Regions from separate parts of the Priestia sp. YIM B13490 genome, predicted to be linked through region 2. Evidence: riboswitches for the same ligand, from Rfam matches in the RefSeq annotation. Region 2 holds a riboswitch; each other region holds the start of a gene.
The links. Region 2 has a riboswitch for S-adenosylmethionine ahead of ACFX4R_RS19640 (methionine ABC transporter ATP-binding protein). Riboswitches for the same ligand answer to the same signal wherever they lie in the genome.
Positions count from the first base shown of each region.

Region 1: another riboswitch for S-adenosylmethionine. It lies ahead of ACFX4R_RS00865 (hypothetical protein); the one in region 2 lies ahead of ACFX4R_RS19640 (methionine ABC transporter ATP-binding protein).
Region 3: another riboswitch for S-adenosylmethionine. It lies ahead of ACFX4R_RS11935 (Na+/H+ antiporter NhaC family protein); the one in region 2 lies ahead of ACFX4R_RS19640 (methionine ABC transporter ATP-binding protein).

Region 1 covers NZ_JBHZOT010000001.1:169,817-174,316, reverse strand. Annotated here, with positions in the region: gene ACFX4R_RS00880 (GNAT family N-acetyltransferase) at 1-73, opposite strand, end outside; gene alaP (alanine permease AlaP) at 314-1,717, opposite strand; gene ACFX4R_RS00870 (DUF1540 domain-containing protein) at 2,035-2,193, opposite strand; gene ACFX4R_RS00865 (hypothetical protein) at 2,294-2,638, opposite strand; SAM riboswitch class I at 2,702-2,803, opposite strand; gene ACFX4R_RS00860 (hypothetical protein) at 2,925-3,221, shown strand; gene ACFX4R_RS00855 (GNAT family N-acetyltransferase) at 3,234-3,680, opposite strand; gene ACFX4R_RS00850 (hypothetical protein) at 3,762-4,202, opposite strand; gene ACFX4R_RS00845 (glycosyltransferase family 2 protein) at 4,312-4,500, opposite strand, start outside.
Region 2 covers NZ_JBHZOT010000006.1:299,865-304,364, reverse strand. Annotated here, with positions in the region: gene ACFX4R_RS19650 (MetQ/NlpA family ABC transporter substrate-binding protein) at 1-182, opposite strand, end outside; gene ACFX4R_RS19645 (methionine ABC transporter permease) at 200-868, opposite strand; gene ACFX4R_RS19640 (methionine ABC transporter ATP-binding protein) at 861-1,886, opposite strand; SAM riboswitch class I at 2,018-2,125, opposite strand; gene ACFX4R_RS19635 (thioredoxin family protein) at 2,306-2,605, opposite strand; gene ACFX4R_RS19630 (toprim domain-containing protein) at 2,620-2,970, opposite strand; gene ACFX4R_RS19625 (YusG family protein) at 3,152-3,397, opposite strand; gene gcvH (glycine cleavage system protein GcvH) at 3,477-3,860, opposite strand; gene ACFX4R_RS19615 (arsenate reductase family protein) at 3,996-4,352, opposite strand; gene ACFX4R_RS19610 (acyl-CoA dehydrogenase family protein) at 4,468-4,500, opposite strand, start outside.
Region 3 covers NZ_JBHZOT010000003.1:397,978-402,477, forward strand. Annotated here, with positions in the region: gene ACFX4R_RS11920 (YtoQ family protein) at 1-330, opposite strand, end outside; gene ACFX4R_RS11925 (ABC transporter ATP-binding protein) at 501-1,412, shown strand; gene ACFX4R_RS11930 (ABC transporter permease) at 1,405-2,172, shown strand; SAM riboswitch class I at 2,274-2,380, shown strand; gene ACFX4R_RS11935 (Na+/H+ antiporter NhaC family protein) at 2,466-3,776, shown strand; gene ACFX4R_RS11940 (hypothetical protein) at 3,816-3,944, opposite strand; gene ACFX4R_RS11945 (LacI family DNA-binding transcriptional regulator) at 4,069-4,500, shown strand, end outside.

The sequences.
Region 1 (4,500 bases), on a different contig from region 2:
TATAATCCCATTTTTCCAGCTGCGATAACAGCAGCAAACCTTTTATGTCTTTTTCACTAAATGTTTCAATCATTTCTGCATATGTCCTCCCAACTTTTCGATGCACTGTGTGGCGTTAAAAAGCATAAAACTAACATACTCATCCACTTTCAATTACCGTTTAATCATTAACGAATTCTCTAACTAAATAGTACAGAATAAATAGAATATTTTCTACATTATTTATCCGTACCAATGATCCCTTAAAATAAACTAATCATTCACACATAAACTAATGAAAAAAGACCTCTTTCCAAGAAAGAGGTCTTTTCTGTTATTTCACTAGCTTTTGCTCAGCTGCAGCTGAACTTTGACTTCGTTTATGAAATCCTTTTGCGTAGTACGCGATAATAAGACCGATAAACCATAATGGTCCGATGACAACTGCAATTCTTGTATCTGGATTATATGCCATGAGAACCACTACCAGCGCTAGGAACGCAAGTGACACATAAGATGTTAACGGAAATAAAGGCATTTTGTATTTCAGCTTTGCCTCTTCACCTGTTTTTAACGTTTTGCGATATTTAATTTGAGAAAGCAAAATAATTCCCCATGTCCAAATCGCACCGAATGTTGCAATACTTGTTACCCACGTAAATACTTTGGCAGGCACAATGTAGTTTAACGCTACTCCGACTAATAGCGCACCTGCTGATGCCAAAACAGCTTTTCCCGGTACGCCGCCCTTTGTAAGCTGACCGTATCCTTTTGGTGCTTCTCCGTGTTCTGCTAAGTTAAACAGCATACGGCCTGTACTAAAAATACCGCTGTTACAAGAAGAAAGAGCTGCTGTTAGTACAACAAAGTTAATGATACCAGCCGCCGCTGGAATGCCGATTTTTTCAAATGTTAATACAAACGGGCTTCCCTGTGAACCAATCTCTTGCCACGGATAAATCGACATAATGACAAATAACGCACCGACGTAGAAAATCAGAATACGCCAAAAGACAGAATCAATCGCTCTTGCTAGAGATTTTTCGGGATTTTTCACTTCTCCCGCGGTAACGCCGATCATTTCAATTCCTAAATACGCAAACATGACCATTTGCAGCGACAGCAAAATACCTTTGAATCCGTTCGGGAACAGTCCGCCGTTGTCCCACAAGTTTTTGATACCAGTCGCAACGCCGCCGTTGCCGATTCCGAACACGATCATTAATAATCCAACGGCAATCATTAATACAATCGCTAAAATTTTAATAAGTGCAAACCAAAATTCCAGTTCACCATATGCCTTAACAGCTAAGAAGTTAACCGTTGTCATGATGACAAGCGCCGATAACGCCCAAATCCAGTTTGGTACATCCGGATACCAATACCCCATATAAATACCAACGGCTGTAATTTCAGCCATACATGTTACAACCCATAAAAACCAGTAGTTCCAACCTGTTAAATAACCAGCAAGCGGCCCTAAGTAGTCGCGTGCGTACTTGCTGAATGAACCTGCAACAGGTTTTTGAATCGCCATTTCTCCAAGTGCTCTCATAATAAAAAACATAATCATTCCGCTAAATCCGTACGCCAATAATATTCCTGGCCCTGCTAATTTAATAGCAGATGCAGATCCAAGAAACAGTCCTACCCCTATGGCTGCTCCTAAGGACATCAGCGTCACATGTCTTTCTTCTAACCCGCGTTTCAATTCTTTCCCCTGAGTTTTCCCCTGCATAAACGTCTCCCCTTTTTCCAATCTGTCAAAACGAGATGAACACAGCCTTTTTTGTTAGCGCTTTCATATAAATTTGTGCTAAAAGACAGCTAGGCTGTATATTTGTATTCTATCACCTTTCCCTCACTTTTCTTTTGTCGAAAAACAAAAAAATTATCTTATCATTTTGTTTAAACGCACAATTAGACATAGGCACTACTTTTTTACTATGTATTTATTATTGCACTTAAGTAATAGTATTTTTTAAAAATAGAAAAACGCCGACTCAACTCCGTCAGCGCATCGTTCATTTTATGCTTTTTTATAAAAACTAGCATTTATCTCGCGGGTTCAAAAGTTTTACAGCCAGGTTCTTCCGTTTCAGAAACATGGTGACTACTTTCAGGACTCACAACGTAAATGGACTCTGCACTGCATTTATTTCCGGATTTCCAATACATGCACTCATTCACTTCACACAATACACCTTGAGCCACTGTTATCCCTCCTTTGCTTGTCTTATCTATTTACTACCCGAAATATAACGATTCTAACATTTTTACGCAAAAAAACCGCTTGTTTCTCAAGCGGATCTTTTTATTGCGTGTGTTCAACATACTGTTTTTTAGCTAAATATAACTCACGGCTCAGCGTGATCCGCCGTTCTCTCAAGTGCCTTAAGTTAGCCTGAAATTGTTCGTTAGTTGGCTCTTCTTGAATTAAGCGATACGTAAAAGAAATATCTTCATTTAACTGTTTAAAATCTTCCCATATCTCTTGAACTAGAGCGGATTGTTTTTCTTCAAATGAACGATTTTGATGCGTTTTTAGCGCCTCTAAAATTTCCTGCTGCCACGTTTCGTCTTTTATTTCTTTTGCTAATAAGTATAGATCTAAATAATCATTAATGCATAAATTCGTTTGTGTATTATTCAATGTCATCACCTTTTCTATACGAAATGTTTCTTCCTAAGAAGAGGATTTCATCATAGAAAAAGATTCCTCTTCTTATCTGTCAGAGCTAGGCTATGCTGGAATTAGCACCATTCAATAATTGTGGTTGCTGAGGTTTCAAAGGGCCAGTCCCTCCACCTCTCTAGATAAGAATATTTCGTTTTTAAATTATTTCTGACTATTCTAATATGTTTTATAGGTTACGTCAATAGCTTTTCAATAAAAAGAAAAAAGAAGTAAAATATGGTATGCTTTCATAAAGGATGGTGAGCACATGAAACGATATATGTTATCTGCTTTTTTGGGAAGCTTGCTGCTGCTTCTCAGCATTGCCTTTTCATCTACTTTCCATATTGCAATTGTCAAAACAACCGGAAGTATTGGAGGGATTATTTTAGCAGCAGCGGCTTTGATTATGAACGCGCTTGAAGCCCCCCCCTCCTCAGACAATACAGCTGGAGGAGCCGTTGAAGTACTAGATAAAGGCGCTGTTTGGGCTACTTATTTACTTTTACTTTCATTACCGAACCTCATCGCATGTATAACATCTTATGTTTTATGGACTCGCTGACATTCATCAACGTTACGGACGTTTTGCCACTTGGAAGCTCATTGATATTTGTTTATCTACAAAGCCAAGTTCACGATACACATGCTGTGCAAAATTCCCAGCATGAACGCTGAGTCTGATTTCAGGGTATCCTTTGATAGACAATTCATCAATTGCTTTTTGCATTAACGGCTTGGCTAAACCTTGCCCGCGGTATTCGGGTACAACATATAATTCGTAGATAAAGCCAATTTCTTCTTTTGAAAAGAAGTCGGTAGATGGGCCGATAAGAACCCAGCCTGCGAGTTTATTTTCTTGTCTTAAAACTAAATAATAACAGCCTTTTTCAAAGGCACTACCAACTAGTTCATTTACGCGTTCAGCTGACGGATGAAACTGCTTCATCGTTCCTTCAAACAGCGCATCAGCAGATTTCGTCCGAATTTCCTGTAATTCTTCTTCAGTAGCTTTTGCAATCATTATGGATCTCTCCTTTCGTGTTCGTTTTCCACATGCGAGGATAAATTCCTGCAAAAAAAGTCTTCGCCTAAGCGAAGACTTTTATTTAAATTCAAAATGTTCTTGATGATTGCCTCGTTCGTCCGTCCAGTTAATCATAATGTCTAAACTTGCCGCTTTTCCAGGAACAGCAAAATTCGCGTAGCGAAAACGCTGACCGCTTTTGCTTAAGTTAGACCTTTCAATAGGAGAAAACAAGCTGTATTTCGCCTTATTTTTTCCTTCGTGCCGAAAAGCTTGGACATGCACGCGCTCTACGTCTTTTCCAATGTTTTCAACGGTTAATCCATATGTATGATAGACGTTATTTTTCCACTTTAGCTGATTATCTCCCGTCATGCTCGCTTTTGTCAGTTCAACCGACCATTGTTCAGATGATTTCTTCATTGGAAGCTTCTCAATCGAAAGAGCGCTGACATGAATGGCTGCAAAAGCAAGCCAAACAAAACAAAAAGTGCTGACTGTATAAAATAGTCTTTTCATAGATTTTGATCTCCTTAGAAATTTTAGTAGTAGCATTTCCTGTTCACTCAAAAATTATGATAAACGCTTTAACAAAAAAAGCCTCTCCATTTAGGAGAAGCTTCTTAAATTAATGCATAAGCAAATCTTTTTGTTTGTCTAATGAGTGTTTTGTATATAAATCTCTTTCAATCGCATATTTAGGACGCTGTTTCACTTCGTTAAAAATCTTGCCAATGTATTCTCCGACAAGACCCATTCCCATTAGCTGCAAGCCGCCTACAAGCCAAATTGATAAAATAAGAGACGTCCAGCCGAT
Region 2 (4,500 bases):
TCTAAGTCGATTCCTTGTTTTTCTAAAATCGGTTTTGCTTGTTCTAAAATTTCAGCATGAGGCGTATTAGATGCACCCACAACAATTTTCTTTTCATCTTTTGATCCATTGTTAGATCCACATGCAGCTAATCCTACTACTAGCGCAGATGTTAGTGCTAAAGCCGAAAGCCATTTTTTCATAATAAATAATCCTCCCTTTATCTTTTATCAATTTTTGCAGTAATCGCATCTCCAATAAGTTGGATAATAAATACAATAATCAAAATTAAGATCGTAGCAGCTAGCGTTACATCATTATGACTGCGCTGGAATCCTTCTAAATATGCAAGATTCCCAAGACCTCCAGCTCCAATCACACCCGCCATTGCCGTATAGCCGACTAGCGCAATCGTTGTTACCGTCAAACCAGAAATTAAAGCTGGCAGCGATTCAGGTAACAGCACTTTAAAGATAATAGTGCTTGTTGTTGCTCCCATTGATTTAGCAGCTTCAATAACACCTTTATCAATTTCACGCAGACCAATTTCTACAAGACGCGCATAAAATGGTGCTGCTCCCACAATTAAAGCAGGTAACGCTGCATTAGCGCCTAAAATACTTCCTACCAATGCTTTGGTAAATGGAATCAGTAAAACAATTAAAATAATGAATGGAATGGAACGAAAGATATTTACAACTGCTGACACAATGGCATATAAAGGTTTGTTTTGCCAGAGCTGTCCTTTGGACGTTAAAAATAAAAGCAAGCCCAATAAAATACCTAGAACAAACGTGGCTATAACTGAAATAGCCGTCATATATAGTGTTTCATTTGTCGCTTGAATAAAATCATCTAAAATAACGTTCGGAAATAGTTTCTCAAGCATTTGTCATTACCTCCACTTCTACCTGCTGCTCATGAATGTATGCAATGACTTTTTCAACTTCTGTTAATTCTCCGTCTAAATGAACGAACAACGTCCCGTATGAACCTGTTTGTGTATGAGAAATCTTTCCTTGCAAAATATTAATCGTTACATCAAACTGTTTTAAAATCGTTGTAATGAGCGGTTGCTCTGCTTTTCCGCCAACAAACGTAAGCTGAATAATTTGCCCGCTTGGATATAACCCCTGTACTTGTTCAATTGTTTCAAACGTTTCTTCTGGTTCAGAAATCTGTTGAACGAACCGTTTTGTAATCGGCTGCTTAGGTTTTCTGAATACTTCTAGCACTTGTCCTTCTTCTACCACTGCCCCATTTTCCATAACGGCTACCCGATGACAAATTTTACGAATAACATGCATTTCATGAGTAATCAATACAATGGTTAACCCTAGCTTCTCATTAATATCTACTAACAGATCTAAAATGGAATCTGTCGTTTGAGGATCAAGCGCTGATGTTGCTTCATCACACAGCAATACTTTTGGGTTATTGGCTAGCGCTCGAGCAATACCAACACGCTGCTTTTGTCCACCGCTAAGCTGTGATGGATAAGCATTTTCACGCCCTTCAAGCCCGACTAACTTGATAAGCTCGTCTACTCGTTTCATTCTTTTTTCTTTTGAGATCCCTGCTATTTCTAACGGAAAAGCAATATTTTCTCGCACCGTACGCGACCACAAGATATTAAAGTGCTGAAATACCATACTAATTTCTTGTCTAGCTTTTCTGAGTTTTCCGCCTTTAATTTTTCCAATATCATTACCTGCTACTTCGACCGTTCCTGTCGTTGGTGTTTCTAACCCGTTTAGCAAGCGAATTAAAGAACTTTTCCCCGCTCCGCTATAACCAATAATTCCGTAAATTTCACCTTGGTTAACGGTTAGATTCACATTATCAACAGCTGTTATTTGACCACTTTTGGCCTGATAAATTTTTGTAACGTCTGTTAATGTAATCATATTTCTTCACCTTCTTTAGTAAAAACTTAATTATGTTAGGTTGCCCTATAGGATGAAAAAGCCGTAAAACAATTTTCCCCATCAAAAAAGCCTCTCTGCGCATGACAGAAAGGCTCGATATTTAATCCTTTCTCTCATCTTTCAAAGCACATAGCTTTGCAGGAATTGGCACCATTTCAGTTAGTCTGACGGTTGCCGGGTTTCACAGGGCTCAGTCCCTCCACCTCTCTTGATAAGAGTTCGCAACAATTATTTTGTTTTTGGGAAATATTCATTCATTTATGAACATTCATGAGTGTGATTTTAGCATGTGTCAGATAGGCTGTCAACAGGTTTTGTTCTTGGGATAATATCCCAAGATTCCAACAGCCCCAACGGTTCACTCTCTTTCAATTTCTTCATTTTAAACAAACGTTTGATTATCGAAGCTCTTCAAGTACGTGCTCGATGGAATGAAACGCATAGAGTTTTTTTACCATTTCGCCATTTTTCACTTCAATCAAACAAGGTACACTTTCAATTGAAAATATTTCTGCTTTTGAAGGCATATAATTTAAATTGCTCATTCCGATGGTCACACCGGGCAGCATCGCTTCTGCTACGGTTAACATTTTTTTTGCCAGCTGACATGTCCCGCAAAAAGGTGTATGGAAAAAGATAAACGTTCTTTGTCCTTCTTTTAACTGATCTTCAAGCTGTTTTTCGCTCCATTCTTGCATGTTGCTCATTCCTTTTATGTTAAAAATTCTGCATTAACATCGATATTGGCACTCAGTAATACTGTTGCTATGTGATGTCTAGGGGCGGCAGCAACCTCTCGGTACATTTTATCAATATATAGATGCTCTGCTTCCGGAAGCTCTCGTTTAAATTGTTTTCTTAGCTTATTCCCTGAATCATCAGAGTCAACAAGTATGTATACCTCTTTGTTAAACGTACAGTCAATAATTTCATCCAGCTTTGATAAACTAATCGTACCGTTTGTACAGATAATTTCAATTGGTTCTCGAATGATATCTTGGATACGCTTTTTATCTGATTTTCCTTCGACAATAATTACTTTTTCAATTTCAATTAGCCCCATTTTCATCACCCATAATCGTCAGTTGTATAGTAACATCATTTCTTTATGCTATACAATATTCGTTAATGTATCACAGTTCACCTGTTTTTTAAAAGAAATTTGCAAGAAAGAACTGTTTTAAAAAGCAGCTTAGGCCATATTGTTTCCATAAGACAAGAAAAACAGTGGCAGTTGCCACTGTTTAGCACCATCCTGCTTCTTCGTCGCAGTCTGTATATTTTTGCGTTTCACCTTGTTTTTGTACATCCGTATATTGATAGAACTTATTATTTTCTTGCGAATAACCTTCTTCAAAGCGGTATTCATTGCCGCTTGTTCCGTAACTAACTTCACCAATTGGCTGCTTATCAACATATAATTTCATACCGCCGTCATGAAATTTAGCTGTAACGCGATCTGTAACGTCCATTTTTTGTTTTTCAAACATAAAAAGACACTCCTTTAGCTTGTTTACTAATAGAGTGTCCAGTCAAAAACTTTTCATAAAGACAATTTATGGAGGAATATTATCCTTCGTTTGTCATTTCTTCGTATTGCTCTGCTGTCATTAGCTTATCTACTTGAGAAGCATCAGACGGTTTGATTGTAATCATCCATGCTTCTTCGTATGGAGATTCATTAACAAGTTCAGGGCTATCGCTTAAGTTGTCGTTTACTGCTACAACTTCACCGCTAATTGGTGCGTAAAGCTCAGAAACTGTTTTTACTGATTCAACGCTGCCAAACGGCTCGTCAGCTTCTACTGTTGCTCCTACTTCTGGCAGTTCAACGAATACGATGTCGCCAAGCTCAGCTTGAGCGAAATGCGTAATACCTACGCGGACAACGTCTCCTTCTGTTTTTACCCATTCATGCTCTTCAGAATAACGCAAATCTTTTGGTGTACTCATCTTAATCCCTCCAAAATATGTATCGTAATTTGTTTATATAAAAAGCGCCTTCAACGTGGAGAACACTTTCTACAACCTAAAATAACTTCCTATTAACAGTGTAACGTAAAAGGTAAAAATTTTCTATTTGAAAACTTACTTCCACACGTCCTCAAACTGCTCTTCTTTGAAACCAAGCGTTACTTTTTGTCCATCTGTTAGCAGCGGACGCTTAATTAACATGCCATCTGACGCAAGAATCGACAGAAGTTCATCTTCACTCGCACTGCTTACTTTATCTTTAAGTCCTAATTCGCGATATTTTTTACCGCTTGTATTAAAGAATTTTTTTAATTCTAAGCCGCTGTTCTGATAATAAGATTGCAGCTGCTCTTTTGTTGGCGGGTTTTCTACAATATGGATTTCTTCATACGCTACTCCGTTATCATCCAGCCTCTTCTTGGCTTTTCGGCACGTACCACACTTTGGATATGAATAAAAAAATAATGACATTTCGTCAACCACCCTTTATTTTAAGCTTTTTTCGTATTTTAACACATCCTTTATCATTTACCTAGATAGAGGCTTCTTAAACAAAAAGGAGCTCGTAAAACGAGCTCCTTTTCCCTTAAACTGTGAACTTCTCTACTTCTAGGAGCGT
Region 3 (4,500 bases), on a different contig from region 2:
CAAAATTAGCGGTTTATCTAATGCAATGGCTGTCGCCGCATCCATTGCGCTGTTCCACTGCTTGTATTTTTCGCCAAATAAAGCAATAACCACATCAGATTTTTTAAGGAGCACCTGCGTACGTAAATTATTAATTTGAGAAGCAGCTTCATCTTTTAAGACAGCGTTAGGCTGTTTTCCTAAAATTTCTTCTCCAATGTTGTCGGAGCGGTCATGGTCTGTCATGGGACCGACAAAGGTAAGGGGAAGGTTTAATTGTTCTGCTTGGTTTTTAATTTCGTCTCTCCAGTTATCGTGAATTTGCCCGGCAAGGTATACGGTTAAGTTCATTATGTAGAAGTCCTCCTCTAACTAAAGTTTGTTTTATTTTATCAAATGTAAGCGGATAATACGAATGATTTGAATGGGCTACTTTTCCAAAAATAAGGTTATAGTAGACAAATAGTTAAAAAAGAGAAACAATAGAAAGCGTATTGCTAATTAAAGAAAGGATGTACATGATGACAGAAACAGTGCTACAAGTAGATCATGTCAGTAAAGTAATTGGGAAGAAAACCATTTTGCATGATGTATCCTTATCGGTTGAGCGCGGTGAGATTTTCGGATTGCTTGGTCCGAACGGCTCTGGAAAAACAACGTTAATTCGTACCGTCGTAGGACTCATCAAAGAAACAGAGGGAACAATTATCGTCAATGGATTTCCTTTAAAAGAACAGTTTACATCAGCTATGAAATCAATTGGAGCGATTATTGAAAACCCTGAGTTTTATGATTATCTGACGGGCTATCAAAATTTAAAACACTTTGCGAATATGCATGAAGGGATCACATCAGAACGCTTGGATGAAGTGATTGCTTTAGTAAAGCTTGAAAACAGCATTCATGCAAAAGTGAAGACGTATTCTCTTGGGATGAGACAGCGTTTAGGAGTAGCTCAAGCTATTTTACATAAGCCTGCATTGCTTTTACTAGACGAACCAACAAACGGTCTAGACCCAGCGGGAATGAGAGAATTTCGTACATATTTACAAACCCTCTGCAGGGAAGAAGGAATTTCGATCTTAATCGCGAGCCACTTATTAAAAGAAGTAGAAGCACTATGTGACCGCGTTGGCATTATTCAAGACGGTGAGTTAAAAGCCATTCAAGATCTATCTCCAAATCGTCAAGATCAAGGAACGTACGTAGAATTTGAAGTGTCTGATGCGCAAAAAGCAGCGGATCTTTTATCACAAGAATTTGAAGTAACGATGAGATCACATAGTATCGACGTGACGATTGTAAAAGAACAAATTCCAGCTGTGAATAAAAAATTAGTGGACAGCGATATTTTAGTCTACCGAATCACTCCTGTGTATGAGACGCTTGAAGATTCGTTTATGTCCGTTACGGAAGGAGAGCACCATGCTTAAGCTAATTCAAAATGAACATATGAAATGGTTTCATAAAAGAAGTACAAAAGTCACGTTTATTACAATCGGTATTTTAACTCTTTGTATGGCTCTTTTAATGAAGAAAGTAGCAAACAGTGCAGGAACAGAAGACAACATTTTGAACTTCCTGTCATTTAGTTCAGGTATGCTGATTCTCGTTCAATTTTTCGCGCTTGCTGTTGGAGGGTCAATGGTTGCAAAAGAGTTTGAAGCAGGTACCATTAAGCTTCTTTTAATTCGCCCTGCTAGACGTTCAACGATTTTAGCATCCAAGTACATAACCCTCATTTTAATTAGCTTGTATTATTTACTGAGCTATTTGCTTTTTTCGTTTGTATGGGGAGCATTGTTCTTTGGCTTTACCAGTCTAGAAGGAGATGCGCAGCTGCTTAAAAACATTACGCTTACGTATGACAGCGCGTATATGGAAACGTTTATGATGATGACATTTGCATTCATGCTGTCGTCTTTATTTAGAAACAGCGCGCTTGCTTCCAGTCTGGCTATTGTCGTAAGTATCGGGGCGAAAGCAGTAACAGGACTAGTATCACAGTTTGGTTTATGGTGGGGAAAATTTTTACTGTTCGCCAACACAAACTTTGTGCAGTATATGGACGGAATGAAGACGATATTTGACGGCATGACGATTCCATTTTCCATTTTCATCTTAGTTGCTCATTTTGTCTTCTTTATGGGCGTGGCATGGGCAGCGTTTTTAAAACGAGACGTAGCTAATTGATGTGAGAATTTTCGCACTATATATTTTTCTAAAATAGCATTTGACAATTAAATAAAAAGAGATTACAGTAGTGAAAGACTATTTTTAAAACAACTATAAACTTCTTATCAAGAGAGACGGAGGGACTGGCCCTATGATGTCTCGGCAACTGGCTGTACGCAGTGCGGTGCCAAATCCAGCAGACGATGTTTCGTTTGGAAGATGAGAAGGGTAATCTTATGATACAAATAAGAGACCTCTTCTTATCAATAAGAAGAGGTCTTTTTTTATTACGTAAACAAGAGGTGTTAAGAATGGAACAACAAAAAGGAAACGGCTGGGCGCTGTTACCGCTGGGCGTCTTTTTAGTCCTGTTTGTCGGATCAGGAATTATAACGGGAGATTTTTATAAGCTGCCTGTATTAGTAGCCATTATCATTGCAGCCATCGTGGCGCTGGCTATGAATCGCAAAGATTCACTTAATGTAAAAGTGGAGCGTTTTGCTAAAGGAGCAGGGCATCCTGATATCATTATTATGGTGCTTATTTTTATTTTAGCAGGTGCTTTTTCTCAAGTTGCTAAAGGCATGGGAGCTGTTGATTCAACGGTAAACTTAGCGCTTTCTGTGCTTCCGCAAAGCTTAGTGGTAGTCGGAATCTTTGTTATTGGCGCATTCATTTCCATTTCGATGGGAACATCAATGGGAACAATCGCTGCGCTAGGGCCTATTGCTGTAGGAATCAGTGAGCAAGCGCATGTATCCATTACATTGGCCATTGCTGCCGTTATTGGTGGTGCAATGTTTGGAGATAATTTATCGATAATTTCTGATACAACCATTGCAGCAGTTCGTACGCAAAAAACAAATATGTCAGATAAATTAAAAGTAAACTTTTTTATTGTCCTTCCTGCAGCGATTGTTACGGTAATTTTATTGCTTGTAATGACGCTAGGCAATACATCATCAGTAGAAATTAAAGATTTTAGCTGGTTTAAAATCTTGCCTTATGTCGGCGTACTCGTTGCTGCCATATTTGGTGCAAACGTATTAAGCATTTTAACCGGAGGAATTGTGCTAGCCGGCGTGATTGGATTAGCTGACGGAAGCTACACGCTTTCTTCTCTTGCTAAAACTGTGACAGAAGGTATTGGCGGAATGTCAGAGTTAATTATTTTATCTCTGCTAATCGGCGGAATGGTTGAGCTTATTCGCTATAATGGCGGTATTCAGTTCTTATTGAATTTATTAACACGACGCATTCAAACAAAAAAAGGCGGAGAATTCAGCATCGCTGGACTGGTAAGTTTAACAAATTTAGCAACGGCTAATAACACGATTTCAATTATTACGGCAGGTCCGTTAGCAAAAGAAATCTCTGATAAGTATTCAATTGATAATCGTAAATCAGCCAGTCTGCTTGACTTGTTTTCATGCAGCGTTCAAGGGCTTATCCCTTACGGCGCACAAATGCTTCTCGCAGCAGGATTTGCTAAAGTTTCACCGATTGAGATTATTCCATTTACATTCTACCCAATGTTAACAGCGGTTTGCGGGATCATTGCAATTGTAATTGGATTTCCTCGTTTAAATAAAAAGTCAAAGTCATCTAAAGAAGCTGCGTAATATCAAACCCTTAAAAAGAATGTTCTTTTTAAGGGTTTTTTACTGTTTAAAAAAATCAGTCGGCTTTTCATCATCTAACTCCTTCCAAAGCGTCTCGTTCTGTTTAAGTGCATAAGCCGCTCCTCCAATTTCAATTCCGCATAATAAAATGAATAATAAAATACCCATGAAATGACCTCCTTACGTAAATGAGTAAAAACACGATGGTAACGGGTTTAGCTTCTTGCTGTTTCACTTTATAATGAGAATAAAGTATGAAACGCGTTTCAGCGCAAGAGAAAAAGGTGAAAACATGACAAATATCCGAGATATCGCAAAAAAAGCTGGTGTATCTGTTTCGACTGTATCCCGGGTGCTAAATCATCATCCGTATGTAAAAGAAGAAAAACGCCGGCTGGTAGAGCAGGTTATTCACGAACTTAATTATGAACAAAACATTAATGCCGTTCACTTATCAAAAGGGAAAACAAATATGATTGCCGTCGTCTTGCCTTTTATTAATCATCCGTATTTTAGTCTGCTTTTAGAAGGAGTGGCATCTCAGGCGTTAGAAAAGCAGTATCAGCTTGTTATTTGTCAGACGAACTATGATGTAAAAAAAGAAGAAGAAGCGCTTCATATGCTAAAAACAAAGCAAGTTGATGGAGTGATTATTTGTTCTAGAGCAAGCAGCTGGAGCACGATTGAATATTATCAGCAGTACGGGCCGATAGCCGTGTGCGAA